DNA from 4 places in the Tardiphaga sp. OK246 genome. Region 1 is predicted to be linked to each of the others. Evidence: predicted binding sites of a transcription regulator. Region 1 holds the regulator's gene; each other region holds the start of a gene.
The links. Region 1 encodes PhoB, which activates phosphate uptake and scavenging genes when phosphate is short. Its sites were predicted from a motif close to TGTCATNNANCTGTCAT; they were not measured.

Region 1 (7,431 bases):
GGTGACTTGCTCATCACGCGGCTCCCTGCGTCTTGGCAGATGAACCGAGGGCCACGCAGGCCTGTTCCAGCCGCTGCACGGCCTGCTCGATCTCGGACTCGCTGACGATTAGCGGCGGCAGGAAGCGCACGACATTATCGCCGGCGCCGACGGTCAGCAGCTTCGCGTCACGCAATGCGGCCACGAGATCACCAGCCGGCACGACAGCCTTGAGGCCGATCAGCAGACCTTCGCCGCGCACTTCGCTGAGCACATCAGGGTGGCCGTCGACCACGCCCGCGAGTTTCTGTTTGAGCAGCAGCGACATCTTCTTCACATGGTCGAAGAAACCGGGCTTCAGCATGATATCGAGCACGGAATTCGCGGCAGCGACCGCCAGCGGATTGCCACCGAAGGTCGAGCCGTGCGAGCCGGGCGCCATGCCTTCGGCCGCTTCCGCCGTGACGAGACACGCGCCGATCGGGAAGCCGCCGCCAAGCGCCTTGGCCAGCGACATCACGTCGGGCGTCACACCAATGCGCTGATAGGCGAACAACTCGCCGGTGCGGCCCATACCGGTCTGCACTTCGTCGAAGATCAGCAGGATGCCGTTCTTGTCGCAGAGTTCGCGCAGCGCGCCGAAGAACGCGTTGCTCGGCGCACGCACGCCGCCCTCACCCTGCAGCGGCTCGATGAGAATGCCGGCGATGTTCGGGCCGATCGCCTTCTTCACCGCTTCGATATCGCCGAGCGGCAACTGATCGAAGCCGTCGAGCGGCGTGCCGTAGCCTTCGAGATATTTGGCAGCGCCGGTCGCCGCGAGCGTGCCGAGGGTGCGGCCATGGAACGCGCCTTCAAAGGTGATAATGCGCGTGCGCTCGGGATGGCCCTTGGAGAAATGATAGTGGCGGGTCACCTTGATCGCGCATTCCATCGCTTCCGCACCCGAATTGGCGAAGAACACGAAATCGGCAAAGCTTTGTTCGCACAGCCGGGCCGCGAGGCGCTCGCCGTCCGGGCTCTTGAACAGGTTCGACATGTGCCAGAGCTTGGTGGCCTGCTCCTGCAATGCGGCGACCATATGTGGATGCGCATGGCCAAGTGCGTTCACGGCAACGCCGCTGGTGAAATCGAGATAGCGCTCACCATCGGTTCCAATCAGCCACGCGCCTTCACCGCGCTCGAAAGCGACATCCGCACGCGCGAAAACAGGCAGCAAGTGAGCCTGAGAGAGGGGCGAAGACGTTGCGTTGCTGGTCATAACCGATCCGATCGAAAAGACTGCGGCCGCGTCGATGACAACTGTGCGAAATCGAACAACGGACCCTAGAAACGAAACGTGCCGCCCTTCTCGGGCGGCACGTGGGCATTATTCTATGTGTGCTGTGAAGACTGTCAACCGCGCACTGCGGCTTTCGAGTCACACGGAGTCGCAGAAAAAGCCGATTTTGCAGCTTTATTTGCAGAAGCATGTGGACGCGGCATGCCCGACTCTTGCGCGCGAGTCACGGCATATTGTAGCTTTTGCCTCGTCGGATACGACATCTCGTGCGGCGGTAGATCCTTTTGACACATCCAGTGCGGCGTAACAGCCGGACGCGAAATTCGCGCCCGGTGAGCGCTAAAGGATTCTGACCGCAGGGATTTTTGAAGTCTCAACTCGCAGCGCTGCCCGGTCAGGCCGGCGCTCACGAAGGGAAAACGGCGATGACGGTAATGACATGGACCGACGATCGCGTCGAACAGTTGAAGAAACTCTGGGAAGGCGGCCTTTCCGCCAGCCAGATCGCTGCGGAACTCGGTAACGTGACCCGCAACGCCGTGATCGGCAAGGTGCACCGCCTTGGCCTGTCCGGCCGTGCCAAGAGCCCCTCCTCGGCAGCTCCGCGGCAGCGCAAGGCGCGCCCGGCACAGCAGATGGTACGTGTCGCCCGCCCGATGGCACGCGGCAATACCGCCCTGGCCCATAATTACGAGATCGAGGCCGAGCCCGACCCGATCGCCTATGACAACATCGTTCCGATCAGCCAGCGCCTGTCGCTGGTCGAACTCAACGAAGCCACCTGCCATTGGCCGATCGGCGATCCGTCGAGCGCGGACTTCTATTTCTGCGGCGGCAAGGCCCTGGCCGGCGCCCCCTATTGCGCACATCACTCGCGCATCGCCTATCAGCCGGCCAGCGACCGCCGCCGCGCAGTCCCGAAGCCGACGCGCTGAGCTGGAAAGCATCTAAACCAAATGAAAATGCCCGGTGATGAGCCGGGCATTTTTTGTTTGCGGGCTTCTAACCTCGCCCCGCTTGCGGGGAGAAGGAAGATACCTACTCCGCCGCCTTGTCGAAGCGGTCATCCAGCGCATAGCCGGCACCGCGCACGGTGCGGATCGGATCGGGCTCGCCAGCGGGATTGAGCAGCTTGCGCAGGCGGCCGATATGCACGTCGACGGTGCGCTCGTCGATATAGATGTCGCGGCCCCAGACGCTGTCGAGCAACTGCTCGCGGCTGAACACGCGGCCCGGATGTTCCAGGAAGAACTCCAGCAGGCGATATTCGGTCGGACCGAGATCGATCGGACGGCTTGAGCGCACGACGCGGCGCTTGTCGCGGTCGAGTTCGATGTCGCCAAACGCCAAGACGGTGGCGAGACGCTCGGGAGCTGCACGACGGAGCAGGCCCTTCACGCGCGCCAGGAGCTCCGGCACGGAGAACGGCTTGACGATGTAGTCGTCGGCACCGGTGGCGAGACCGCGAACGCGCTCGCTCTCTTCGCCCCGCGCCGTCAGCATGATGATCGGCAATGCCTTGGTTTCGGGCCGTGCGCGCAAGCGGCGGCACAGCTCGATGCCGGACAGGCCCGGCAGCATCCAGTCGAGCACCACGAGATCCGGCACCCGCTCCTTCAAGCGGGTGTCGGCATCGTCGCCGCGAGCGACGGTTTCAACATCATAGCCTTCGGCGTCGAGGTTGTAGCGAAGCAGCGTCGTTAGCGCCTCTTCATCTTCCACAACCAGAATGCGTGCATTCACAGCCATCTTGATCAATACCCTCAGTGACGTCCGACAAGTCTTTAAATCATGATCCTTGCGGAAGACTGGCTTCCACTTTTCCTGATCATGCTTCAGACCGTCGGCGTATTCGCGAATGTGGTCATGTCGCCCTTCGGGCGCTTGTCGAGGATCTGCTGGCCCTCGATCATGTAGAACACGGTTTCCGCAATATTGGTGGCATGGTCACCGATCCGCTCGATGTTCTTGGCGCAGAACATCAGGTGGATACAGAACGAAATGTTGCGCGGGTCTTCCATCATATAAGTCAGGAGTTCGCGGAACAGCGAGGTGCAGATCGCGTCGATTTCCTCGTCGCCCTTCCACACCGTCATCGCGGCAGGCAGATCGTGTGCGGCATAGGCGTCGAGCACGGCCTTGACCTGGGTGGTCACGAGGTCGGTCATATGCTCGAGGCCGCGGATCAGCTTCAGCGGATGGAAGTCGCTGTCGAGTGCATTGACGCGCTTGCCGATATTCTTGGAGAGATCGCCGATGCGTTCCAGATCGGTGGCGACGCGCAACGCGCCGACAATCTCGCGCAAATCGACAGCCATCGGCTGGCGCTTGGCGATGGTCAGCACGGCGCGCTCTTCGATCGTGCGCTGCAACTGGTCGATCTCGGAGTCGGTGGCGACGACGCGGGCGCCAAGTGCGACGTCCCGGCGGATCAGCGCGTCGACGGATTCGACGATCTGCCGCTCCGCGAGGCCACCCATCTCGGCGACGAGACGGGTCAGCTCCTGCAGATCGTCGTCGAAAGCCTTGGTGGTGTGTTCAAAAGCCATCTCAAATTCCTCCCGCGAATATGTCGCGTCAGCCGAAGCGGCCGGTGATGTAATCCTGGGTACGGCGGTCGGTCGGCGACGTGAAGATCTTGTTGGTCTGATCGAACTCGATCAACTCGCCGAGATACATGAAAGCCGTGCTGTCGGAGACGCGGGCGGCTTGCTGCATGTTATGGGTCACGATCGCGATCGTGTACTGATCCTTCAACTCGTCGATCAGTTCCTCGATCTTCGCGGTCGAGATCGGATCCAGCGCCGAGCACGGCTCGTCGAACAGGATCACTTCCGGCCGCACCGCGATGGTGCGCGCGATGCAAAGGCGCTGCTGCTGACCGCCCGACAGGCTGAGGCCCGACGCATTGAGCTTGTCCTTGACTTCGTTCCAGAGTGCACCGCCGCGCAGCGCCCTCTCGACGCGGATGTCCATCTCCGACTTGGAGATCTTTTCGTAGAGGCGGATACCGAAGGCGATGTTTTCGTAAATCGTCATCGGGAACGGAGTCGGCTTCTGGAACACCATGCCGACGCGGGCGCGCAGCAGGTTGAGATCCAGCTTCGGATCCAGAATGTTCTGGTTGTCGAGCATGAGCTGACCCTCGGCGCGCTGGCCGGGATACAGGTCATACATGCGGTTGAAGATGCGCAGCAGCGTGGACTTGCCGCAGCCCGACGGGCCGATGAACGCAGTCACGCGGTTCGCCATCAGCGTCAGGTTGATCTTCTTCAGGGCGTGGTGTTCGCCATAGTAGAAGTTCAGGTCGCGCACGGTGACCTTGGGACGGGTCTCGCCCTGCAGGGCCGACGGCGGCGGCATCGAAACGGAAGGAACGCCAGACGACACAGAAAGCTCACTCATTTTGCTGTCCTCTCGGCGCCGAGAATGCGCGCGCCAATGTTAAGGGCAAGTACGGTCAAGGTGATGATCAGGGCACCGCTCCAGGCGAGCTGCTTCCAGTACTCGTATGGGCTCTGCACGAAGTTGTTGATGGTCACCGGCAGGTTGGCCATCGTCTTGGTGAGATCGAGGCTGAAGAACTGGTTGCTCAGCGCGGTGAACAGCAGCGGCGCCGTTTCACCGGCGACACGCGCGGTCGCCAGCAGCACGCCGGTGATGAGACCGGCGCGGGCTGCACGATAGGCGATCCGCTTGATGACCAGGGAGCGCGGCAGGCCGAGCGCCGAGGCCGCTTCGCGCAGCGGGTTCGGCACGAGACCAAGCATATCTTCAGTGGTGCGAACCACGACGGGGATCACGATCACGGCGAGCGCAAGCGAACCGGCGAGAGCCGAGAAGCCGCCCATCGGAACCACCACCGCACCATAAACGAACAGGCCGATGATGATGGACGGGGCCGACAGCAACACGTCGTTGATGAAGCGGATCACCGAGGTGAGTTTGTCGTGCTTGCCGTATTCCGCGAGATAGGTGCCTGCAAACAGGCCGAGCGGCGCGCCGATGCCGACGCCGATGACGGTCATGATGATCGAACCGACGATGGCATTGAGCAGGCCGCCTTCCATGGAGCCGGGCGGCGGCGTGTTCTGGGTGAAGATCTGCAGGCTGATGCCGGCGATACCGTTGTAGAACAGCGTGAACAGGATCAGCGCGAGCCAGGTGACGCCAAAGAGAGCGGCACCCATGCAGAGCCCACGGATGATCATGTCGTTGCGGCGGCGTGATGCGTAAATCGGGTTCATATTAGTTGCCCGCCTTCTTTTCCAGACGCAGCAGCATCAGACGCGCTGCCGAGAGCACGAAGAATGTCAGCACGAACAGCAGGAGACCGAGCAGGATCAGACCCGATTGATGCAGACCGTCGCTCTCCGCGAACTCGCTGGCGATCGCTGCCGAAATCGTGGTGCCCGGGCCAAAGATCGAGCCTGTGATCCGGAACGAGTTGCCGATGATGAAGGTCACCGCCATCGTTTCACCGAGCGCACGGCCGAGCGCCAGCATGACGCCACCGATCACACCAACGCGGGTATAGGGGATGACGACGTTGCGGACGACTTCCCAGGTGGTGCAGCCGACGCCGTAAGCAGCTTCCTTGAGCACCGGCGGCACCGTCTTGAACACGTCGACCGAGATCGAGGTGATGAAGGGCAGCACCATGATGGCGAGGATCAGCGACGCGTTGAACAGCGAGAGATAGGACGGCGGGCCCGCGAAGATCACGCCGAGAACCGGGACGCCTTCGAAGGCGCTGATCATGAACGGCTGCACATGGTTGGCCAGGAACGGGCCGAGCACGAAGAAGCCCCACATGCCGTAGATGATCGAGGGAATACCGGCGAGAAGCTCGACCGCCATGCCGATCGGGCGGCGCAGCCAGTTCGGGCACAGTTCGGTGAGGAAGATCGCGATGCCGATGCCGACCGGGATGGCGATCGCCATCGCGATCACCGAGGTGATCAGCGTGCCGTAGATCGGGCCGAGCGCTCCCAGCACCGGCGGATCAGCCGACGGTGCCCAGCGCTGCGTGGTCAGGAACGAGAAGCCGAATTCTCGAAGCGCCGGCCACGCACCAACGATGAGCGACAGAATGATGCCGCCGAGGATAAACAGAACGGACAGAGCCGAGATGCGGGTGATCCAGTAAAACGCCTGGTCCCCCGTCTTGAAGGCATTCAAAGCCTTCGCACGATCATAAGGTCCGGCAGCGTCCATCGAAGAGCTCTGTACGGCCATGTCTGCCACGCCAGTCCCCTGTAATTGTTACAATACCCCAAAACGCATTGCCCTGGAGGGGCTTGTCAGGGCGCGAAGTCAGAAGAGAAGAAGAAAGAAATTCAGCCCTGCAGCAAACGGAGGAGAGATGCCCCTCTCCTCCGCCCACACACCAGATCAGCTCTTGATGTCAGCCGACCAGGTCTTTTCGATCAGCTTGACGACGGGTTCCGGCATCGGAATGTAGTCGAGCTCTTCAGCCATCTTGGCGCCCTTCTCGAACGACCACTTGAAGAACTTGATCGCTTCAGCCGAGGCCGCCTTGTCGGTCGGGGTCTTGTGCATCAGGATGAAGGTCGCGGCAGTGATCGGCCACGAGGTTTCGCCCGGCTGGTCGGTGAGGATGACGTAGTAGCCAGGAGCCTTGGCCCAATCGGCATTCGACGCAGCAGCCTGGAAAGCGGCGACGGTCGGCTGCACGGTCTTGCCAGCCTTGTTGACCATGCCGGTATAGGTCAGCTTGTTCTGCTTGGCGTAGGCATATTCAACGTAACCGATTGCGTTCTTGGTCTGACCGACGTTGCCAGCAACGCCCTCATTGCCCTTGGCGCCGACGCCAACCGGCCACTCGACAGCCGTACCGGTGCCGACCTTGGTCTTCCAGTCAGCCGAGGCCTTGGACAGATAGTCGGTGAAGTTGAAGGTGGTGCCCGAACCGTCCGAACGACGAACGACGGTGATGGCAGCCGACGGCAGCTTCAGCTTCGGGTTCAGCTTGGCGATGGCAGCGTCGTCCCACTTGGTGACCTTGCCGAGATAGATGTCGCCGAGCACTTCGCCGGAGAGAACCAGCTCGCCCGAGGCGATGCCTTCGAGATTCACGACGGGAACGATCGCGCCCATCACCATCGGCCACTGAACCAGGCCGTCCTTCTCGAGCTGCTCAGCCTTGA
Region 2 (7,431 bases), on a different contig from region 1:
GCCACGTTGACCTGACGCAGACGGATCTCGCCCTGAGAATCCACCTCCGCTTCGACCACAGTCGCGATCGAAGTATCGAAGGTGGGCTGGATGCTTACGCCGCGTCCGACGCGCGCTGGCAGCGGCTGACCCCAGTTGGCCTTCTCCGCCGCGAGATTGAGGGCCGCCAGCATCCGCGGCGCCTTGCCGAGCAATTCACGCCGGAACGCGACGGGATCCTTGCCAGCCTTGCGAGCGAGCTCATCCATGAAGCTCTCGATCGCGAACACGTTGTTGTTCGGGCCGACGCCGCGCCAGAAGCCGGTCGGCACCGCCGGCGGTTCGACACGGACATATTCACACTGGAAATGCGGGAAGTCGTACGGCTGGTCCGCAGCACTATCGATGGCGTCGATGTCGATGCCCTTCTGGAACGCAGGCGGCAGCCAACGCGCGATCACGGCCGAGCCTGCGATCTTGTACTTGAAGCCGACCACTTTGCCGTTCGACAGTGTCGCCGAAATGTTGTCGCGATAGACGGGGCGATAAATGTCGTGCTGGATGTCCTCTTCGCGGGTCCACACCACCTTGACCGGTCCATTGACCTGTTTGGCGATGCGCACCGCCGCCACGACCATGTCAGGCTCAAGCCTGCGGCCGAAGCCACCGCCGATCATGTGCTGATTGACCGTCACCTTGTCGACCGGCAAGCCAGCGGCCTTGGCAGCCTCGGACTGCACCCGCGACATGATCTGCGTGCCCGTCCAGACCTCGCAGGAATCTCCCTTGAAGTGCACCGTGCAATTCAACGGCTCCATGGTCGCGTGCGCAAGGAACGGCATCTCGTAGGACGCGTCGATCCGTTCACCGGTGGCGAGACCCTTGGCGATGTCGCCGACCGATTTGGCGATCACGCCGTCCGTCTCGCTGGCCGCGCGCAAATGCGCCCAGATGTCCTTCGAACTGATCTTGGCGTTGGGACCTTCATCCCAAGTGATATCGAGTGCTTCGAGCCCGGACCTGGCGGCCCACATGTGATCGCCGACCACGGCCACGAGGTCGTCGAGCACCACGATCTGCCGCACGCCCGGAATCTTCTTTGCCGCGCGGTCATCGACCTTGGCGACTTTGCCGCCGAACACCGGGCATTGTGCCAGCGTCGCGAATGTCATGCCCGGCACCATCGCGTCGATACCGTAGATCGTCTTGCCGTTGACCTTGTCCGGTGTGTCGAAGCGCTTCAGCGGCTTGCCGATCACCGAGAAGTCTTTTGGGTCCTTGAGCGCGACCTCCTTCGGCGGTGTGAGTTTGCCGGCGGCGTCGCACAACTCGCCATAGGACAGTTTGCGCCCGCTGGCCGTATGCATCACTTGCCCATTCGACGCCGTGCAGCTCGCAGGTTCGACCTGCCACTGTTCGGCTGCGGCTTGCAACAGCATCGCACGCGCGGTTGCACCGGCATTGCGCAGCGGTTTCCAGAATGCGCGCACCGAAGTCGATCCACCGGTCGCCTGGATGATGAAAATTGGATTGCCGTAGAGCTTGTCGCTGGGCGGCGCATGTTCCAGCGTGATCTGCGCATAGTCGGCGTCGAGCTCTTCGGCGAGGATCATGGCGATGGCGGTATAGATGCCTTGCCCCATCTCGACTTGCGGCATCACCAGTGTCGTCTTGCCGGTAGTGTCGATGCGGATGAAGGCGTTGGGGGCGAATTTGCCCTCCGTCGTATCGGGAGGTTGCGTCGGCTCATTGGCCGCGCGGACCGGAAGCTGGAAGGCGAACATAAAGCCGCCGGCAAAGGCGCCAGCGAGCAGATTGCGCCGTGACAGGCCAGAAGGCTTGTTTGCAGGACTGGCCGCAACAAGCATGTTGTCTGCAAGTTTCATGGCCGACTCCTAGGTTTGCCGTTCGGAGGCAGCATGCTTGATAGCTTCACGCACCCGGACATAGGTGCCGCAGCGACAGATATTTCCGGCCATGGCGGCATCGATATCAGAATCGTCAGGGGTTGGCGTAGAAGCGAGGAGCGCCGCCGCTGACATGATCTGTCCGGATTGGCAGTAACCGCATTGAATGACTTCGAGATCGAGCCAGGCTTTCTGCACCTTGGCGCCGACCCGTGTGGTGCCGACGCCTTCGATCGTTGTGATGGCGCGCCCGCTCACCGCACTGACCGGCAGCAGGCAGGAGCGCACGGCCTTGCCATCGACATGCACGGTGCAGGCACCACACAAGGCCACGCCGCAGCCGAATTTCGTGCCGGTCATGCCGAGAATGTCGCGCAGCACCCAGAGCAGAGGCATGTCGTCTGGTGCGTCGAAGGACTTCTGCTCGCCGTTAATATTGAGATTTGCCACAGTGAGACCCCCGATTGCTCGACTCGATGATGCAATGGCGAATGGTTCGTCATCGACCAACGACGGTACTATAGGCGTACGGTCATCATTTCAAAAGCAGCAATAAGATGCAGCAGGACTATACATTGGTTTGTATGTCGCGCGAGCGTGTCTGTCGGATAAATCGCGGTAAAATCTGCGCGACGTCATCCGACGCCCTCTGTCGTGAGCGTCGGATGACTTTTATTCAAAAGAATATTGCGGTTGCGTTAGGCTCGGCCTGCCCGAAAAACGGCACGCGATCTGCCGACTGTGGGGTTAGTACCGCTCCGGCACATACATTTCGGCTGGCACCGGCGTGCGGTGATAGTCGGGATTGCGCACGCGTGCAGGCAGGACCACAGGCGGATGCTCGACCTCCTGATAGGGAAGCTGTTCGAGCAGATGCGCGATGCAGTTCAGGCGGGCCTTCTTCTTGTCGACGGCCTGCACCACATGCCACGGGGCTTCCGGAATATGCGTATGCTCGAGCATCGCTTCCTTGGCCTTGGTGTATTGCTCCCAGCGGGTGCGCGCCTCGACATCCATCGGGCTGAGCTTCCACTGCTTGAGCGGATCGGCGATGCGCATCGAGAAGCGCAGGTGCTGCGCTTCATCGGTGATCGAGAACCAGTATTTGACCAGGATGATGCCCGAGCGCACCAGCATGCGTTCGAATTCCGGCACCGAGCGGAAGAATTCCTCCACGTCATCCTCGGTGCAGAAACCCATCACGCGCTCGACGCCGGCGCGGTTGTACCAGCTACGATCGAACAGTACGATCTCGCCGCCGGCGGGGAGATGCGAGACGTAACGCTGGAAGTACCATTGGGTGCGTTCGCGCTCATTCGGCGCGGGGAGTGCGGCAACGCGGCAAACGCGTGGATTGAGCCGCTGGGTGATCCGCTTGATGACGCCACCCTTGCCAGCGGAATCGCGACCCTCGAAGATCACCACGACCTTGAGCTTGTTCTGCTGCACCCAGCTCTGCAACTTCACCAATTCGCCCTGCAGGCGGAACAGTTCCTTGAAATAGAGGCGTCGCTCGATGGTCTCCGCCGGGCTGCGGTCGGACATTTCGTTGGTCAGGGCGTCGAGACGATCGTCATCGATCTCGAGCTCGAGTTCTTCGTCGAAGCCGTCCAGCATCTCTGCACGAATGCGGTCGTGGATTGCTTGCGCGTCGTCGAGGGAATGTTCGGTCATGGCAGCTCCGCTTGTATCGAATGGGTCCACGGTTATGGACCGATGCAAATGTCAGCGGTGTGACACTGCCTCCCATGCCCGGAGCGAATGGGCAAATGGCCCCAATGGGTCTCGCCGCCGCTGTCCATGCAGGACGGGGTACCGCAAGCCGAAATTCAACTACGCGTGATTGGCGCTACCTTGAGAGCCAAGCGTGCGCATCTGAGGTCGCGGGGCTCGTTGACCAAGGAAAAATGTGATGAATAAATTCATTCTGTTGGGCGCCGCTTTACTGATCGCCGGCACTTCGAGCTGGACCGCGCAGGCCAAAGACGGGCATAGCGCTGCCAGCAAGCATCGACGGATCATGTCGTCTCACGCGCGGTATGAGGGAAGCGCCCCCGTAACGGTCTATCGCGGATTTGGTGCCGGCCCCGGTTCATATGGATACAGCGCGCCATATGGATATGGCGGCGGTTCATACGGCGGAGATGACAATGCGGAGGGCCGAACGAGCGGCGGCTAGGACGCCTTGGCAGTTTCGGCTGCTAGCCCACTCGCAGACGGAATAGGCGGCGCTGCGCCAGGTCTCAGGTGGCAGCGCAGCGCCGTTTACAAACCCAAATCATAATTTGTACGCCGTGCGGAAGCCGCCCCAATGGCGTCCCTGTATGCGCACAGGCACGTCTATCTCGCGCATCATCACGGTCTGACCGTTGCCCATGTCGCGGGCATAACTCTGGATCAGGTAGGAACGTGTATTGCGACCGGCGGCCAATCCAGCCGGATCGTTGAAGATGCGGCGGTTGCGGCAGTTGGCCGTATTCCAGGCGACATCACCTGGGCGCTGCGGCTTGGAATAGATGCTGTTATGTACCGGTAGATAGCCGTTGCGGTCGATCATGGCGCAGAACGCCATGCGGGTGTCCTTGGCCAGAAACGCATCCTGGAATTCGGGGAGTGCGCGGTCGGCCCAGCCGAGAATCTTTGTCCGGTACTGCACCGGACTGGAGCCAGGGATTTCGACGTAGTTGTCGTCGAACATGTCGTCGATGCTGATAGCGCCGGATGCAATACCGTCGGCAAAGATCTTGTTGAGCGCGGCGCCGGCATCAATGGCGCGGGTGACGAATTCGGTGTTTTCGTCATGAATAGCCCATAGCCGGTCTTCGATCCGGCTGATGAGATGGTTGTCGGGCGCGACGAACAGTGCCTGTGCGCCGGCGGGGGAATGTTCGGCAATGCGCAGGCGGCAGGGGCCGACCTCGCTGAGTTCAGCAGCAACGATGTCGTGCAACGGAAGCCGGTTCGCGTCTGGTCCGCCGATGAGGATCCCGTCCATCGAGATTTCATAGACCGGTGCGCGGATCTGGCCGCCGCGCGCCTGAAGATCGACATTGAGGTGACATGGCAGCTTTTCGCGTCGGCGCTCGTCTTCGCGCTCGCTCTGTTTCAGCAGTACCGCGCAGCGCGACTTCAGCCGTGAGGCAAACATCGTCACGGCCTGGCCGGCCTGCGCGACATGCTCGCCATGGGCAGCCGCTTCCTTCGCAGCGCTATCGATTTCCGCGGCGCTGTCGCCGACCGAGACGATGAACTGCGAGGCGGTGCTGGCATTGTGCGACATCTCGCTGGTCGTCGCGTTCTGCTCGGCGACTGCGCCATTCACATTGGCAAACACCGGGCGGATCGCGTCGATGGCGGTGGAGATGCGATGCACCGCATCGACCGAACTCGCAGCGTCGCGCTGCAGGGTGTCGATCTTCTTCCTGATCTCTTCGGTGGCGTTCTGGGTTTGCACCGCCAGCGCCTTGACCTCGGTGGCGACGACCGAGAAGCCGCGGCCTGCAGCGCCGGCGCGTGCCGCCTCGATGGTCGCGTTCAGCGCGAGCATCGTTGTCTGCCGGGCAATCTGCGCGATCAACTCCAACACATTGCTGATTGCAGCGGAGGAGTCGCGCAGGCGGTCCACATTGGCGCTGGCTTCATGCGCGGCGGCGCCGGCCTCGTCCGCGAGCCGGCTGGCATCGCGCACCTGGGTGCCGATACCCTCGGCCGAGTGGGTGAATTTGTCGGCGGCCTGCGCGAAGGTCGTGGCGGTGGATTGCGCGGCGCTGCTGCGGTCGGCCAGCACGTCGGTGCGGGCGCGGATGGCGGAGAGGGTGGTGGCGGTCGATTCGGCGCCGCCGGCGACGGATGTCGCGGCACGCTCAAGCTGGCGGATAAGCGCGCCCAGCTCGAGTTCCAGCAACTCCAGGATGTCGCGAGCGGTATCTGGTTCAGGATGCTGCGGTGCCACAGAAGGTGCTGTGTTGTCAGCGATCATCACCACTTCAGCCGCTTCCGGCTGCCGCTTGCGGAACAGTCCAAACGCCATCGGTGACCCCAATGAATACAATCTATACGGGTAACCTTGCACCTCGGCGTGAAGTGATGGTTAAGGTCGGTCGCGGTATTGCGAAGATCTGCCGGATTCGGCGGCAAATTTTTGATTTTGCCGATTTCGCGGCCTATAACCCCGCGCCGCAGCCCCAACTACCCTGACGCTTCAAGAGAGACCGCATGGCCGGACATTCCCAATTCAAGAACATCATGCACCGCAAGGGCCGGCAGGATGCCCAGAAGTCCAAGCTGTTCAGCAAGCTGGCGCGCGAAATCACCGTCGCTGCCAAGATGGGGACGCCGGACCCGTCGATGAATGCCCGGCTGCGCTCCGCCGTGATCGCCGCCCGGCAGGAGAACATGCCGCGCGACAACATCGAGCGCGCCATCAAGAAGGCGATCGGCAGCGACGGCGAGAACTATGATGAAATCCGCTATGAGGGCTACGGCCCCGGCGGCGTCGCCGTCATCGTCGAGGCACTGACCGACAACCGCAACCGCGCCGCGTCCGACATCCGTTCCTACTTCACCAAATCCGGTGGCAATCTCGGTGAAACCGGCTCGGTTTCCTTCATGTTCGACCATGTCGGCGTGATCGAATATGACGCCGACAAGGCCTCTGCCGACGACATGCTCGAAGCTGCCATCGAGGCCGGCGCGGATGACGTGGTGTCGGGCGAGGGCGGCCACGAGGTCTATGCCTCGCAGGAGACGTTCCGCGAGGTTGCCAAGGGACTGGAAGCCAAATTCGGCGAAGCCCGCAAGGCGGCGGTGATCTGGAAGCCGCAGAACACGCTCTCGGTCGATGACGAGACCGGCGAGAAGCTGATCAAGCTGATGGACCTGTTGAACGAGCATGACGACGTGCAGAACGTCTATGCCAACTTCGAGGTATCGGACGCGCTGATGGCCAAGATGGGCGGCTGAGCAGGGGTTCAGCTTCCCTCTCTTTCCTTTGGGACGGCTCCGCGTTTCTATTTCGTTCCGCTCCGACCGGCGTTATCCCTGTGGGATGACAAACCCTCCGATTCGCCCTCCTGTCCGCATCATCGGCATCGATCCGGGCCTGCGCCGCACCGGCTGGGGCGTGATCGAGATCGACGGCAACCGGCTGACCTATATCGGCTGCGGTTCGGTGGAACCGCCGGACAATCTGCCGTTGGCAAGCCGGCTGCTCGGCATTCATGAGGGGCTCGCCAAGATCCTCGGCGATTTCCAGCCGGCAGAGGCAGCGGTGGAGCAGACCTTCGTCAACAAGGACGGCGTCGCGACGCTGAAGCTCGGCCAGGCGCGCGGCATCGCCATGATGACGCCGGCGATGTTCGGCATTGCCGTCGCTGAATACGCGCCCAATCAGGTGAAGAAGACCGTGGTCGGCGCGGGGCACGCCGACAAGAACCAGATCCAGGTGATGCTGAAGATCCTGCTGCCGAAGGCCGAGCCGAAATCGGCCGATGCCGCCGATGCACTGGCGATCGCCATCACCCATGCGCATCATCGCCAGAGCACG
Region 3 (7,431 bases), on a different contig from region 1:
GACGCGCTCGAGCCACGAGGTCGCCGTGTCACGAATCTTGCCGTAGTGATTCTGGCCCACAGCCATCAGCCGCTCGCCGACATTGGCGCCGGCCGAGACCGCCATGCGCAGCCCCATCGCCGGGTCCTGATGCACAAAGCCCCAGTCGGTGCGAAACAGGAAGCGGCGCTCGGCTTCGCCCATCGCCGCGAGATCGCGGGTCACGCCGTCGCGCATCCGGTAGGAGACGCTGCCGGTGGTCGGCGCCAGTTGGGCGGAGAGCATCTGCAGCAGTGTCGATTTGCCGGACCCGGACTCGCCGACAATGGCCAGCACCTCGCCGGAATAGAGTTCGAAGGACACGTCGCGGCATGCCGCAAGACGGCCATAAGATTTTCCCAGGTTTGCCGCAACGAGCAACGGCTCGTCACTCGCAGCCCCGCGCGCCCCCGGTGCAGTTGAATTCGCTGTCACATCAAGCATTTGCGCTCTCCGCATAAGGCGCAGCATTCTCGCTGCCGCGATGCCCCTGTGATTGCCGCGTTTCGCAATAGTCGGTGTCGGAGCAGACGAACATCCGGCTGCCCTTGTTGTCGGTGACGATCTCGTCGAGATAGCTATCCTCGGCATTGCACAGCGCGCAGCAGGCCTTGTGCTTGTAGGGCTCGAATGGATGATCCTCGAAATCCAGCGACACCACCGATGTGTAAGGCGGGATCGCATAGATGCGCTTCTCGCGGCCGGCACCGAACAGTTGTAGCGCCGCGCAATTGTCCATCTTCGGATTGTCGAATTTCGGCGTCGGCGATGGGTCCATCACATAACGCGCATTGACCTTCACCGGATAGGCATAGGACGTGGCGATATGGCCGAAGCGCGCGATGTCTTCATACAGCTTTACATGCATCAAGCCGTATTCGGCGAGCGCATGCATACGCCGCGTCTCTGTCTCGCGCGGCTCGAGGAAGCGCAGCGGCTCGGGGATCGGCACCTGATAGACCAGCACCTGATGCGCCTGCAGCGTCGCTTCGGGAATGCGATGCCGTGTCTGGATCACAGTCGCATCGCCCGTGCTCGTGGTTACCGCAACGCCGGCAGTTTTCTCGAAGAATTTACGGATCGAGATCGCGTTGGTGGTGTCGTCAGAGCCCTGGTCGATCACCTTGAGCTTGTCGAAGGGGCCGAGAATCGCCGCCGTGACCTGCACGCCGCCGGTGCCCCAGCCATAGGGCATCGGCATTTCCCTGCTGGCGAACGGCACCTGATAGCCGGGGATCGCGATCGCCTTGAGAATGGCGCGGCGGATCATCCGCTTGGTCTGCTCGTCCAGATAAGCGAAGTTATATGTCGGCGCGTTCATTCCGCGGCCTCCTGAAGAGCAACTGGCGTCTCGTTGGCATCGGCGAATTCCTTGCGCAGCTTGCGGAGCAAGCCGAGCTCGGACTGGAAGTCGACGTAATGCGGCAGCTTCAGATGCTCGACGAAGCCGGTCGCCTGCACATTGTCGGAATGCGACATGACGAATTCCTCGTCCTGCGCCGGCGCCTTGATGTCCTCGCCGAGTTCGCGTGCACGCAGCGTGCGATCGACCAGCGCCATCGACATCACCTTGCGCTCAGACTGGCCGAAGGCGAGACCGTAACCGCGGGTAAAGCAAGGCGCCTCGGTATCCGAGCCCTTGAACTGATTGACCATCTGGCATTCGGTCAGCGTGATCGATCCCAGCGGCACGGCGAAGCCAACATCCTCGGCCATGAATTCGACCTCGACTTCGCCAAGACGGATTTCGCCGGCAAAAGGATGGTTGCGGCCATAGCCGCGCTGCGATGAATAGCCGAGCGACAGAAGAAACCCTTCATCGGCCCGCGCAAGATTCTGAAGGCGCAGATCGCGGTCTGCCGGGAAGCTCAGCGCATCGCGGGTGAGATCGCCCACCGGCTTCTCGGGATCTTCGATGGGCGACGTTTCAATCAGGCCGTCGCGGCCAAGAATATCGGTGACGCGCGGCATCACACCCGGCTCTGCATCGGTCATGGCCGGCTGTTCGGGCGAGGATTCGCCGGTCAGCACCGGATCGAGCAAACGATGCGTATAGTCGAAGGTCGGGCCAAGCACCTGGCCGCCCGGCATGTCCTTGAAGGTCGAGGAGACGCGGCGACGCACCTGCATCTGCGACGTATCGACGGGTTCACTCGAACCGAACCGCGGCAGCGTCGCGCGGAAGGCGCGCAGCAGGAAGATCGCCTCGATCATGTCGCCGCGTGCCTGCTTGATGGCCAGCGCCGCGAGCTCGCGGTCATAGAGCGAGCCTTCGGTCATCACGCGATCGACGGCGAGACCGAGCTGATTGGAGATCTGTGCCAGCGATACTTCCGGCACATCGCGATCACCCCGGCGCTCATGAGCCAGCAGACGATGCGCATTCTCGATGGCGCGTTCGCCACCCTTGACGGCGACATACATGCTCAGCCCTCCTTCGCGACAAGACGCGTGGTACGCGGTAGCGCGACAATGGATTCGCCGGACACCAGCACGAGATCGATGCCGCGGGGAAACAGCGAGGCATTCAGCGCGAGACGATCCAGCAGATCCGGCACGCCGATTGCGGCACGCAGGATCGTGACACCATCGATACCGGGACCGCGCAATTCATAGGTCGGGCCTTCAGTCAGGCTCGCCACCTGCAGAACGATCGTGGTGGAGCGATCCGGATATTCGCCGGTGCCGAAGGCGAAGTGCTCGAAGGACGGCAGCGCGGCAGCATCAGCCACCACGGCGAAGGCACACACGGCGGGATCGGCGATGACCGGCGCGCTGGTGTGAAACTTGATCCACTTGGCAACATCCATCGTCGCCGCCAACTTGCTATCGAGCCACACCGGCGTGTCCTGATCGAACAGCGTGAGCGCGATAGCGGCCGCGCCGCGCATCATCGGCGCAGGTACGCCCGAAACAGCCTGAATCCGCTGCACAGTGCCGGGACGCGCCATCGCATCCATCACCGAACGGAAGGTCGATTGCGCTGCGAGGACCTTATCCGCGAAACCGGCCGGCATTTCCGCAACTGTCGTCATGATCAGCCCTCCCCGCGCACGAGCGTGTAGAAATCGACTTTGGTCGCTGCCGTCTCTGCGGCCTTCCGCTTGACATCGGCGACGACGCGCGCACGCAGCGGCGTCAGCACCTTGCTCTCGACAGCATCTGAAAATTCACTGGTCTGGATGAGTGCATCGCAGAGCGCGATCAGGTGCGCCTTCGCGCCGTCACGGCCCAGTGTGTAGCCGAAGCCGACCTCACCGCTGGCAAGCCGTACAGCGGCACGCGACACGGTCGCTTCGCCCAGATTGAATGGCGCGCCATCGCCGCCGATCCGGCCGCGCAGCATCACCAGGCCGTTTTCCGGCTGACGCAGTTGTTCATGGGCGGGAACAGCCACAGCATCGAGATATCCGGCGATATCCGCCGTGGCGGAGTGCCCAAGCACCCCCATCGCCTCACGGCGCCGGGCCTGCTGGTGGTTCAGGGAGGATGAAGTCATGTCACCGCCGCTCAACAAGTTGTATGATTTACTAGACAACTTTATAGGCGGAGGCAATGACCGTTTCGTGACAGCGGCACGATTTTTCGCTAATGCGTGGTCGACATCATTCCGGGACCGATTTTGTGACCATTCAGGACAAGCCAACAGGCGTTGCATTGTGGCGGCACGTCGCCGACGGCATCGAGCGCGGCATTGCAGATGGCCGCTATGGCGCTGGCGAAAAGCTGCCCGGCGAGACCGAACTGGCTGACATCTACCGCGTCAATCGCCACACCGTGCGCCGCGCCCTCGCAACCCTGGCCGAACGCGGCCTGGTGCGCGCCGAGCGCGGCAGCGGCACCTATGTGGAATCGCCAAAGCTTGCATATCCCCTGCGATCACGCACCCGCTTCTCGGAAATTGCCGGTGCCGGCGGGCGCGAGCCGCAAGCGCAATTGATCGGAGCCTGGGACGATGTGGCAACACGCGATCTCGCCAGGCAGCTTGGCCTCAAAGCCGGCGCTCCGCTGATCCGCATTGAAGCCTTGCGGTTGGCGGACAAGACGCCGATCTGCGTCGGCACCAACTGGCTGTCGGCCGAACGCTTTCCCGATTTCGGCAAGGTCTATGAGCGCGTGCGCTCGATGACCAAGGCCCTGGCGCATTACGGCATCAAGGACTATCGCCGCGCCTCGACGAAGGTCACCGCGGGGATCATCGACGCAACCGATGCGACACGGCTTGGCGTTGCACTCGGGCGTCCGATCTTGATTGTCGATTCCATCGATGTGGATGCCGACGGCACGCCGCTGAGCGCTACGCATTCACGTTTCGTCGCCGAGCGCGTCGAATTCGTGGTCGATAGCGGCTCGCTTTAGTTAGAACGGGTCGGTGCCGAGACCCGGCACATCGGCCGGACGTGGCCCCGGCGCCGGCCACAGGAAACGGCGATCCTTCTCGGCAATGGCCACATCGTTGATACTCGCCTCGCGGCGGCGCATCAGGCCGGCCTCGTCAAACTCCCATTGCTCATTACCATAGGAGCGATGCCAGTTGCCGGCGTCGTCATGCCATTCATATTGAAAGCGCACGGCAATGTGATTGCCGTCGAACGCCCACAAATCCTTGATCAGCCGATATTCGTGCTCCTTCGCCCATTTACGGGTGAGGAATTCGACGATCGCCGGGCGCCCCTGAAAGAACTCGCCGCGGTTGCGCCAGATCGAGTCCTCGGTATAGGCGAGCGACACTTTCACCGGATCGCGCGAATTCCAGGCATCTTCGGCCATGCGGGCCTTCTGGGCGGCGGTCTCTCGGGTGAAGGGCGGAAACGGTGGACGCGACATGGGACCCTCGGCTTTGCGATGTTGCAGGGATTGTAGCCCTGCCGCATGCGGTGTCGATGCCGTTTCACCTATGGGGCGATTGCTAAATCTGATCGGCCTTCATGGCGATCCGCAGCGCTTTCGGAATCGGCTTGGCGCGGCCGCCGGACACGAAGGCCACCTTGACCTTGGCCTCAAGCAGCAACTCATCGCCGCGGCGCACTTCCTGCCCGAGCAGGATCGAAGCGCCCCTCACCTCTTGTGGAATCGTGACGACGTCAAGCAGATCGTCCAGGACTGCCGGTTTTAGAAAATCAATTTTCATCGAACGAACAACGAAGGCAAAGCCGGGCGCACCCTCTCGCGCTTCTTTCAGCAGCTCTTGTTGACTCGTTCCGAGCAAACGCAAGTAATTCGTTCTGCCGCGTTCCATGAAACGCAAAAAATTTGCGTGATAAACAATCTGGCCGGCGTCAGTATCTTCGAAATAAACACGGACCGGCATATGATGACGACCGTCGCGAATTTCGCCATCAAGAGAGGCTGTCACAGGGAGATTCCTCTTATCACACTCCGGGGAGTAATCGTCTTGCACAGAGGCACCTTCCCCAGCAAGTGCCAATCGCTTTGGGCTTGAACCTTGCTTGGGATGCACCTGGAATCTTGGTCGCGGGAACGCGCATCTCTTTGTCGAATGACAATCAGCCGGCGTTGGTCAGTGTCCGGCGGATTCCCGGCTCATTTTCTCCAAAAGACCGCGCATCGCGTCGATCTGCGTGCCGAAGCCTGCCCAATCCCCAGACCTCAACAGCTTCATTGCCTCGTTATAGCGATCAAGCGCCTCCTGCGCCCTGTTTTCCGCAGGGCTCGCACGTGGCATTTCCGTCGCAGCACTCAGCGATGTCGGCGACGCGTTAGTTTCGATGAAGAGCGCGGACAAGGCCTCGGCAAGCGTGTCTTTCATGACGACATGCTCGCCGTAGGCGGCGATCACGCGCTTGAGCTCCGGCAAGTGTCCGTGGACCGCGCGCAGGTACAGCGGCGACACGTACAGGATCGAATTCTCGATCGGGATCACCAGAAGGTTTCCGCGGATGACCCGTGAACCCATCTGGTTCCACAACGATATTTGCTGGGAGATCTCCGTGTTCTGATGAATGCGCGCCTCGATCTGGAACGGTCCGTAGACGAGCTTCTCCTTGGGAAATTCGTAGACGATCAATTTTCCATAGTCAGGAGCGTCGCAGCGCGCTGCCAGCCATGCGATCATATTGTCGCGTCGGCTTGGCACCATGGGGATCATGATAAAGAACTCGGCCTGGGTTTCTCCGGGCAGCCGCATCACAATGTAGTAAGGGACCATCGGCGCGACGCCGTCGCCGGCCGGCTGGCGCGGAAACTGCCAAAGATCCTCCCGGTTATAGAAAACGTCGGCAGATGCCATGTGATAGGTCTGGTAAAGCTGCGCCTGAATCAGGAAGAGGTCCTCGGGATAGCGAATGTGCTTTTGCAGATCGGACGGCATCGCCGCAAACGGCTTGAATAGCCCCGGAAAGATTCGCTGGTAGGTGGCCGCGATCGGGTCCGCCTGGTCCATCAGATAAAAGTCGACACTGCCGTTATAGGCGTCGATGACGGCCTTCACGGAATTGCGGATGTAGTTCAGATTGCGGCCGGGCGCAGGCTGCGCAGAGGGAAAATAGTTACTGGTTGTATAGGCATCCTGGATCCAGAACATCCGCCCCTCGCTGATGACCAGATAGGGATCGTGGTCGAGGCTGAGGAACGGGGCGATCGTACGTAGCCGTTCCCCGATATTGCGCCGGATCATGATCCGGCTGTCGTCGGTGATGTAGCTGGAGAGCAGCAGGTTCATGTCGTTGAAGTGGTGAGCGAAGATGATTTTTCGCACCATACCCGTCAGCGGTACGCCACCGGCACCGTCGTAGACCGTGTATGCGTTTTCACTCCCCTTCGGATAGTCGAATTCCGGCGTGGTCGTCCTGACGACAACGTAGTTGCTCTCCTCTTGTCCATAATAAATGCGCGGTTCGCGGATTTCGGGGCCGCCGTCCGCAACGGGAGGAATATCCCGCAGGTAAAGTAGCGGGAGCCCTTCAGCGCTCTTGTGCATTACCGGGCTCATCACCGCTCCATTGCCATGGGTGAACAGCAGGTGGAGGTTGACCCACGTCTGGGCGTTCGGCGGCAGCAGTGAGGATCTGAGCTCGCGTGCCGAGAGCATCACGCTCTGGTAGGTGCCGCGAAGCCAGTAGCGGTCGACATCCAGGTCACTTAATTTGTAATAGGTGCGTATCTCCTGCAGCTGGGCGTAGGTATCCGCCAGCGGCTGCCCGTCCCACAATCTGATGTTCTCGATGGTCGCCTTGTTGGCTTCGAGTGTCGCGAAGGTAAGGTCCTGTTCGGCAGGAAAGGGCTTGGCGGCGATCTTGTCGAGATTATAGGCTTCCCTGGTCAGACGGATGCTGCGCTCGATGTAGGGCCGCTCCAGTTCCAGTTCGTTCGGTTTCACGTAGAACCGCTGAAACAGCGTCGGGATCACGCCGGACAGCAGGAAGGCGCCCCCGAAGACGAGCAACATCGCGG
Region 4 (7,431 bases), on a different contig from region 1:
AGACCGCCACCTTCGAGGTCGCCTATCCGGACACGCTGGTCGGCACCGACTCGCACACCACCATGGTCAACGGCCTCGCCGTGCTCGGGTGGGGCGTCGGCGGCATCGAGGCGGAAGCCGCGATGCTCGGCCAGCCGCAGTCGATGCTGCTGCCCGACGTGGTCGGCTTCAAGCTGTCGGGCGCACTCAAGGAAGGCGTCACCGCCACCGACCTCGTGCTCACCGTCACCCAGATGCTGCGCAAGCAGGGCGTCGTCGGCAAGTTCGTGGAATTCTACGGCCCCGGCCTCGACGCCATGTCGGTCGCTGACAAGGCGACAATCGGAAATATGGCGCCGGAATATGGCGCGACCTGCGGCTTCTTCCCGGTCGATGCCGCCACCATCGACTATCTGAAAACTTCGGGCCGCAAATCGGCGCGTGTCGCACTGGTTGCCGCTTATGCCAAGGCGCAGGGCCTGTACCGCACCGCCAAGTCGCCCGATCCGGTGTTCACCGAAACGCTGAAGCTCGATCTCGGCGACGTCGTACCCTCGATGGCCGGCCCGAAGCGTCCGGAAGGCCGCGTCGCACTGCCCGCCATCGCCGAAGGCTTCTCTGCCGCGCTAACCACCGAATACAAGAAGCCGGATAGCCACAACGCGCGCTTCCCCGTCGAGGGCAAGAACTTCGATGTCGGCCATGGCGACGTGGTGATCGCTGCCATCACCTCCTGCACCAACACCTCGAATCCGAGCGTGCTGATCGCCGCCGGCCTGCTGGCACGTAACGCCGTGGCCAAGGGCCTCAAGACCAAGCCGTGGGTGAAGACCTCGCTGGCGCCGGGCTCGCAGGTCGTCGCTGAATATCTCGCCAATTCCGGCTTGCAGCTCGATCTCGACAAGATCGGCTTCAACCTCGTCGGCTTCGGCTGCACCACCTGTATCGGCAATTCCGGCCCGCTGCCGCCGGAGATTTCGAAATCGATCAACGACAACGGCATCGTTGCCGCAGCGGTTCTTTCGGGCAACCGTAACTTCGAGGGTCGCGTCTCGCCGGACGTGCAGGCAAACTATCTCGCCTCGCCGCCGCTGGTCGTCGCGCACGCACTTGCCGGTACGGTGACCAAGAATCTAGCGGTCGAGCCGATCGGCGAAGGCAAGGATGGCAAGCCGGTGTTCCTGAAAGACATCTGGCCGACCACGAAGGATATCAACGCCTTCATCAAGAAGTACGTGACGTCGACTATCTTCAAGAAGAAGTACGCAAACGTGTTCGACGGCGACGCCAACTGGCGCAAGATCAAGACGGTCGAGAGCGAGACCTACAAGTGGAACATGGGTTCGACCTATGTGCAGAACCCACCCTACTTCGAAGGCATGAAGAAGGAACCGGAGCCGACCACCGACATCATCGATGCGCGCATCCTGGCTCTGTTCGGCGACAAGATCACTACCGACCACATCTCGCCTGCCGGTTCGATCAAGCTCACCTCACCCGCGGGCAAGTATCTGTCGGAGCACCAGGTGCGCCCGGCCGACTTCAACCAGTACGGCACGCGCCGCGGCAACCACGAAGTGATGATGCGCGGCACCTTTGCCAATATCCGCATCAAGAACTTCATGATGCAGGGTGCTGACGGCAACGTGCCGGAAGGCGGCATGACCAAGCACTGGCCCGATGGCGAAGCCATGTCGATCTACGACGCCGCGATGAAGTATCAGGCCGAACAAGTGCCGCTGGTCGTGTTCGGCGGTGCCGAATACGGCAACGGTTCGTCGCGCGACTGGGCTGCGAAGGGCACCCGTTTGCTCGGCGTTCGCGCCGTGATTACCGAAAGCTTCGAACGTATTCATCGATCCAATCTGGTCGGCATGGGCATTCTGCCGCTAACCTTCGAGAACGGCTCATCGTGGAAGAAACTCGGCCTCAAGGGCGACGAGAAGGTCACGATCCGCGGCCTGACCGGCGACATCAAGCCGCGCCAGCAGATGGTGGCGGAAATCGTGTCGGCCGATGGCTCACTCCACAAGGAGACGCTGCTCTGCCGCATCGATACGCTGGACGAGCTCGAATATTACCGCAATGGCGGCATCCTGCATTACGTGCTGCGTCAGCTTGCAGCCTGACGCCCATACGTGGTGTGACGTAGTGCCTCACCGCGAAGTGAGTGGCTAGTGAACAGAAGGCGGCCTATGAAGGGCCGCCTTCTGGCGTTTGAGGGCATGAACGTGTTAGCGACACCAATGTGTGACACCGTCTGTTATGTGTCTCACCTCGAGCGTGGCAAAACCTCATGAAATCCTTTGGCGGCATATCGCAGTGGACCGGCGCGCTCAGCGTGTGCGCCGCCATTGCAGCAAGCGGTAGCGCGCTGGCCCAGCCTAGGGCCGTGGTGGAGCTGTTTACCTCGCAAGGTTGCTCGTCCTGCCCGCCTGCAGACAAGATCATCGGCGACCTCGCCAAAGACCCGTCCGTGATCGCATTGAGCATGCCGATCGACTACTGGGACTACCTGGGCTGGAAGGACACGCTGGCCGACTCGCGTTTCAGCGCGCGGCAGAAGGCCTATTCACAGATGCGCGGTGATCGCGACGTCTACACGCCGCAAGTCGTCGTCAACGGCGCCACTCAGGTGATCGGCAGCGATGCCGATCGTATCCAGGGCGCGATCAGCGAAACCAAGAAAGGCACCGTGATGACGGTGCCGGTGTCGATGTCGGTTTCCGGCAAACACGTCAACGTGTCCGTTGCCGCATCGAGCAATGCGCCGGATACGGCGCATGGCGAAGTCTGGATCTGTTCCGTGTCGAAGGCAGTGCCGATCACGGTCGGGCGCGGCGAGAATCGCGGCAAGCAACTGACCTACTACAATGTCGTCCGGAACTGGCTGAAGGTCGGTGACTGGACCGGCAACGCCGCCAACTGGACGCTGCCGCTGGAGAACATCTCCAGGGATGGTGTCGATGCCGCCGTCGTTTATGTGCAAGACGGCACGCGCGACAAGCCCGGCGCGATGCGCGGCGCGGCCTATACGTCGCTACAGTAAGTCTTCAGATTGATAACTTCGGTAGCTGCTGCGCTTACGCGTGGCATGCCCGCACCATTGTGAGCCCTCGGCGAAGACTGGATTGCTTCGTCGCTTCGCCTATCGCAATGACGCTTGATGGTCTCGCAAAAGCATCCACCAAAAAGAAAAGGACCAACTTGCGTTGGCCCAGTGGGGATTAACTTCCTGCGCAGGGTCCGATCCCAACGACCGCGGGGGGCTGGGGGCTGAGGAATCCGAGACCGGAAGAACCGGACCCGACGCAGTATCTTCTTGTCGCAATCCAGAAGGGCGCCCAATGGGCCAAAATTTGGCGGCAATAAGATTCACCTGACGTTCCCGTGACGGGAAATTTCTACCATCAGCCCTGCGGATCGGCCCTTGCAGAGGACCGCGGTCGGCGCGATCATGTCGGCGATATGACAGGAGGCGCTGCATGAACGTGATTCCGGGAGATACTGAGCCCACCGAGAATCGCGCGGCGACGGGCTCCGCCGCCGCCGCGCCCGTCGTCAGCTTCAACCGCCTTGAGCTCAGCCGCATCCTCAATCTGTACGGCCGTATGGTCTCCGACGGTGAGTGGCGCGATTACGCCATCGACTTTCTGCGCGACCGCGCGGTGTTCTCGGTGTTCCGCCGCTCGTCGGAAGTGCCGCTCTATCGCATCGAGAAAGATCCGCGACTGGCGCGCAAGCAGGGCATGTATAGCGTGATTTCGGCCAGCGGCATGATTCTGCGCCGCGGCCAAGAACTCGACCGCGTGCTCCTGGTGATCGATCGCAAGCTGGCGGTGGTGTAATCGATTCGCAGAGCGTCAGGGCAGCGTGCGGGCGCCGTCGCCAAGTGCGAGCTGCATCGAAACGGTGTCAAGCCAGCGATCGAACTTGAACCCGACATCGGTATGCACCCCAACCATCTGAAATCCGGCATTGCGATGAACCGCGATGGAGCCGGCATTCGCGCTGTCACCGATCACGGCGACCATCTGGCGGTAGCCGCGGCTCTCGCATTCGGCGATCAACCGCGCGAGAAGTTTGCCGCCAACGCCTCGCCGTTGGGCTTTCGGATCGAGATAAATCGAATTCTCGACGGTAAAGCGATAGGCCGGTCGCGGGCGATGCGCGCTGGCATAGGCATAGCCGACAACCCGGCCTTCCAGCACAGCCGCGAGATACGGATAGCCCCCGCTCACCATCCCCTCGAAACGCCGCGTCATCTCGGCCAAATCTGGCGGGATCAGTTCGAACGTGGCCGTGCCGAACTGCACCGCCTCGGCATAGATCGCGGTGATCGCGGGCAGATCTGCCGCCGTGGCGGGCCTGATTTCAATATCGGACATGGCGCTGAGACTATTTTTGCTCCACCCAAAAGAAAAGCCCCGGCCTTTCGGCCGGGGCTAAGATCTTCTCTATGCTCTGAGCTTATTCGCGCTGTCCGAGCAGCTGCAGCAGCAGCGTGAACAGGTTGATGAAGTTCAAGTAGAGCGACAGGGCACCGGTGATCGCCGCGCGCTCGGCGATATCGCCGCCCTGCGAGGCGTAACCGTAGATGTAGTCGTTCTTCAACCGCTGGGTATCGTAGGCAGTGAGGCCCGCGAAGATCAGCACACCGACGACCGACACGATGAACTGCAGCATCGACGAAGCGACGAAGATGTTCACGACGCTCGCGATGATGATGCCGAACAGGCCCATCAGCAGGAACGAGCCCATGCCCGTCATGTCACGCTTGGTAGTGTAGCCGTAAAGGCTCAGCGCACCGAACGAGGCAGCGGTGATGAAGAACACCCGCACGATCGATGTGTGCGTGTACACCAGGAAGATCGACGACAGCGAGATGCCCATCAGAGCCGCGAAGGCCCAGAACAGCAACTGCGCAGTAGCCGGCTTCAGCCGGTTGATGCCGAACGAGATGGCGAACACCATGACCAGAGGCGCCAGGATGAACACCCACTTCAGCGGGCTCACGAACATCGCATAGCCGAACGGCGTCAGGTAGGAGCTACCGATCCGGGCAGCAGCGCCCGACGGATCGGTCGTGACAGCCGCCATGTACACGCCGAGAGCAGCGAGGCCGGTGATGGCCAGACCGATCGTCATGTAGTTGTAGATGCGCAGCATGTAGGAGCGCAGTCCGGCGTCTACGGCAGCGGCATCGCGCGCGCCGGCCCGGCCGAAGGGGGAAGCATAGTTACGGTCTAGATCCGACATGGTCGAAACCTCGATGTTGTCCGGCTGATCGCAAAGGGTTCGCGTCGCCGGTTCGAATTATATCCCAGATATCTGCGCTTCCTGACACTAAACTCGATTTCATAAAAAATCGATGTCATCTGCGCTCGATGTCTGACCCATAGGGTATGTGGTAAACTAACACATTCGCTGCAAGCTTCCACGCGTGGCGGAATGTCGCTCCGATTTACATTCAGACATCCTGGTAAACTTTCAGCCTGACGCAAGCTTGGCGATTTCTCAGTCATTTTGCACGAATCAGCCCGCGCAAAGGCTGCTTCGTGTCAAAACAGGTCACAAATTCCGTAACACGGTGGCAGGCTTCTGGTTCAAGGCTACCAACGTACCCACCAGGCCCAGGCCCACTGTGACAATTAGCGCCGCCAGCACGACGCCAGCCGCGCTGCCAGCCTGCCAGACGAAGCTCAGCGTCATCAGGCGCGTGACGATCAGCCACGCCGCCACCGAGCCGGCAATGACCCCAAACACCGCTGTGGCCAGGCCGATCATCAGATATTCGAGTGCATAGGCACCCAGAAGCCGCGCACGCGTGGCGCCGAGGGTCTTGAGGATCACGGCGTCATAGACGCGATGCCGGTGACCGGCGGCCAGCGCGCCACCGAGCACCAGGATCGCCGAGAGCAGCGTCACCGCGCTGGTACCGCGGATCGCCAGCACGAGATTTGTGACAACCGATCCCACAGTGTCGAGCGCTTCCCGGACCCGGACGGTGGTGATCATCGGAAATGCGTCGGCCACCGCCTTGACCAGACCGGCGTCCTGGGACGGATCGGACTTCGGTTCGGTCAGCGTGGCAATATGGGTATGCGGCGCACCGCGGAAGGTATTGGGCGAGAACACCAGCACGAAATTGATGCCGAGGCTCTGCCAGTCGACGGACCGCATATTGCCTATCCTGGCGGTGATATCGCGGCCGAGCACGTTGACGGTAACCTCGTCGCCGAGTTTGAGCGCGAGCCCGTCGGCCAACTTCTTCTCGAACGACACCAGTGGCGGCCCGCTATAGTCGGGTGCCCACCATTCGCCCTCGACCAGCTTGGAGCCGCGCGGAACCTCGTTGGTGTAACTGAGGCCGCGGTCGCTCTGCAGTACCCATTCGGCATCGGATGACGGCTTGAGGTCTTCTGCCTTGACGCCGCGCGCGGCGACGATCCGGCCGCGCAGCATCGGCACATCCTCGACGGTCGACTGCGGCTGCTTCTCCCTGAGAAACGCGCTGAAGCGGTCGGCATCGGTTGAGGGAATGTCGATGAAATAGAACGACGGCGCCTTCTCCGGCAGCGCCGCCATGAACTGCCGGCGCAGATTGCCGTCGATCTGGGTGACGGTCACCAGCACCGTCAGGCCAAGTCCGAGCGACATCACCACCGACGGCGTCAGCGCGCCCGGCCGGTAGATATTGGCAATAGCCAGCCGCAGCATGGTCATGCTCGGCCGCGGTAATTTGCGCGCAAAAGCCATCAATGCGCCCGCGATACCGCGCAGCAAGGCGAACACGACCATCGACGACACCACGAATACGGCAGCGACGCGTTTGTCGTAAGCGAGCCCGACCACCACCGCGATCAGTAGCCCGACCACGAGTGCCATCCAGAGCATGTAGCGCAGCTTCGGCCGGTGCAATTCCGTCAATGCCGCATCACGAAACAGCGCCGCGACCGGGACATCATGCACCCGGGCCAAGGGCCACAGCCCAAAAGCCAGCGCCGTCAGGAGCCCGTACAGCAACGACAGCGCCAGCTCGCCGAGATGAAGCGCCGGCACCACCGGCAGCGGCAGCAGCTTGCCAAACAGGCCGACAATGGCAAACGGCAGGGATGCACCGACCACCATGCCGATCAGCGAGCCGATCACCGCCAGCACCAGTACCTGGGTGAGATAGATCGCGAATACGTCGCGGCCGGTCGCGCCAAGCGCTTTCAACGACGCGATGACATCGCGGCGGCGATCGATATGGCTCTTCACGGCATTGGCGACGCCGACGCCGCCGACCAGCAGGGACGCGAGGCCGACCAACGTCAGGAACTGGGTGAATCGCGTGATGGTGCGCTCAAGCTGCGGCGACGCGTTGTCGCGCGAACGGATCTCCCAGCCGGCTTGCGGCAATTGGGCACGCGCATCGTCGGCCAGCGCCTTGGCAGCGCGATCGCCGGA

Region 2: a site for PhoB is predicted at 3,609-3,625, ahead of ppk2 (polyphosphate kinase 2). Genes of this name have one in related genera too.
Region 3: a site for PhoB is predicted at 3,574-3,590, ahead of phnG (phosphonate C-P lyase system protein PhnG). Genes of this name have one in related genera too.
Region 4: a site for PhoB is predicted at 3,437-3,453, ahead of CHC01_RS05995 (DUF2794 domain-containing protein). Genes of this name have one in related genera too.

What each region holds. Positions count from the first base shown of each region.
Region 1 is NZ_FZOX01000005.1:433,072-440,502, reverse strand. Features, by position in the region: gene argF (ornithine carbamoyltransferase) at 1-14, opposite strand, end outside; gene CHC01_RS23465 (aspartate aminotransferase family protein) at 14-1,240, opposite strand; gene CHC01_RS23460 (GcrA family cell cycle regulator) at 1,687-2,196, shown strand; gene phoB (phosphate regulon transcriptional regulator PhoB) at 2,300-3,004, opposite strand; gene phoU (phosphate signaling complex protein PhoU) at 3,097-3,810, opposite strand; gene pstB (phosphate ABC transporter ATP-binding protein PstB) at 3,839-4,666, opposite strand; gene pstA (phosphate ABC transporter permease PstA) at 4,663-5,508, opposite strand; gene pstC (phosphate ABC transporter permease subunit PstC) at 5,510-6,508, opposite strand; gene pstS (phosphate ABC transporter substrate-binding protein PstS) at 6,656-7,431, opposite strand, start outside.
Region 2 is NZ_FZOX01000003.1:834,449-841,879, reverse strand. Features, by position in the region: gene CHC01_RS16920 (xanthine dehydrogenase family protein molybdopterin-binding subunit) at 1-1,865, opposite strand, end outside; gene CHC01_RS16915 ((2Fe-2S)-binding protein) at 1,875-2,336, opposite strand; gene ppk2 (polyphosphate kinase 2) at 2,634-3,560, opposite strand; gene CHC01_RS16900 (methyl-accepting chemotaxis protein) at 4,165-5,865, opposite strand; gene CHC01_RS32610 (hypothetical protein) at 5,928-6,083, shown strand; gene CHC01_RS16895 (YebC/PmpR family DNA-binding transcriptional regulator) at 6,102-6,848, shown strand; gene ruvC (crossover junction endodeoxyribonuclease RuvC) at 6,934-7,431, shown strand, end outside.
Region 3 is NZ_FZOX01000003.1:821,966-829,396, forward strand. Features, by position in the region: gene phnK (phosphonate C-P lyase system protein PhnK) at 1-462, opposite strand, end outside; gene CHC01_RS16825 (alpha-D-ribose 1-methylphosphonate 5-phosphate C-P-lyase PhnJ) at 455-1,339, opposite strand; gene CHC01_RS16830 (carbon-phosphorus lyase complex subunit) at 1,336-2,442, opposite strand; gene phnH (phosphonate C-P lyase system protein PhnH) at 2,445-3,053, opposite strand; gene phnG (phosphonate C-P lyase system protein PhnG) at 3,056-3,517, opposite strand; gene phnF (phosphonate metabolism transcriptional regulator PhnF) at 3,643-4,377, shown strand; gene CHC01_RS16850 (nuclear transport factor 2 family protein) at 4,378-4,845, opposite strand; gene ybgC (tol-pal system-associated acyl-CoA thioesterase) at 4,928-5,374, opposite strand; gene CHC01_RS16860 (UPF0182 family membrane protein) at 5,540-7,431, opposite strand, start outside.
Region 4 is NZ_FZOX01000001.1:1,229,703-1,237,133, reverse strand. Features, by position in the region: gene acnA (aconitate hydratase AcnA) at 1-2,108, shown strand, start outside; gene CHC01_RS06000 (DUF1223 domain-containing protein) at 2,276-3,028, shown strand; gene CHC01_RS05995 (DUF2794 domain-containing protein) at 3,465-3,827, shown strand; gene CHC01_RS05990 (GNAT family N-acetyltransferase) at 3,843-4,367, opposite strand; gene CHC01_RS05985 (Bax inhibitor-1/YccA family protein) at 4,450-5,238, opposite strand; gene CHC01_RS05980 (ABC transporter permease) at 5,551-7,431, opposite strand, start outside.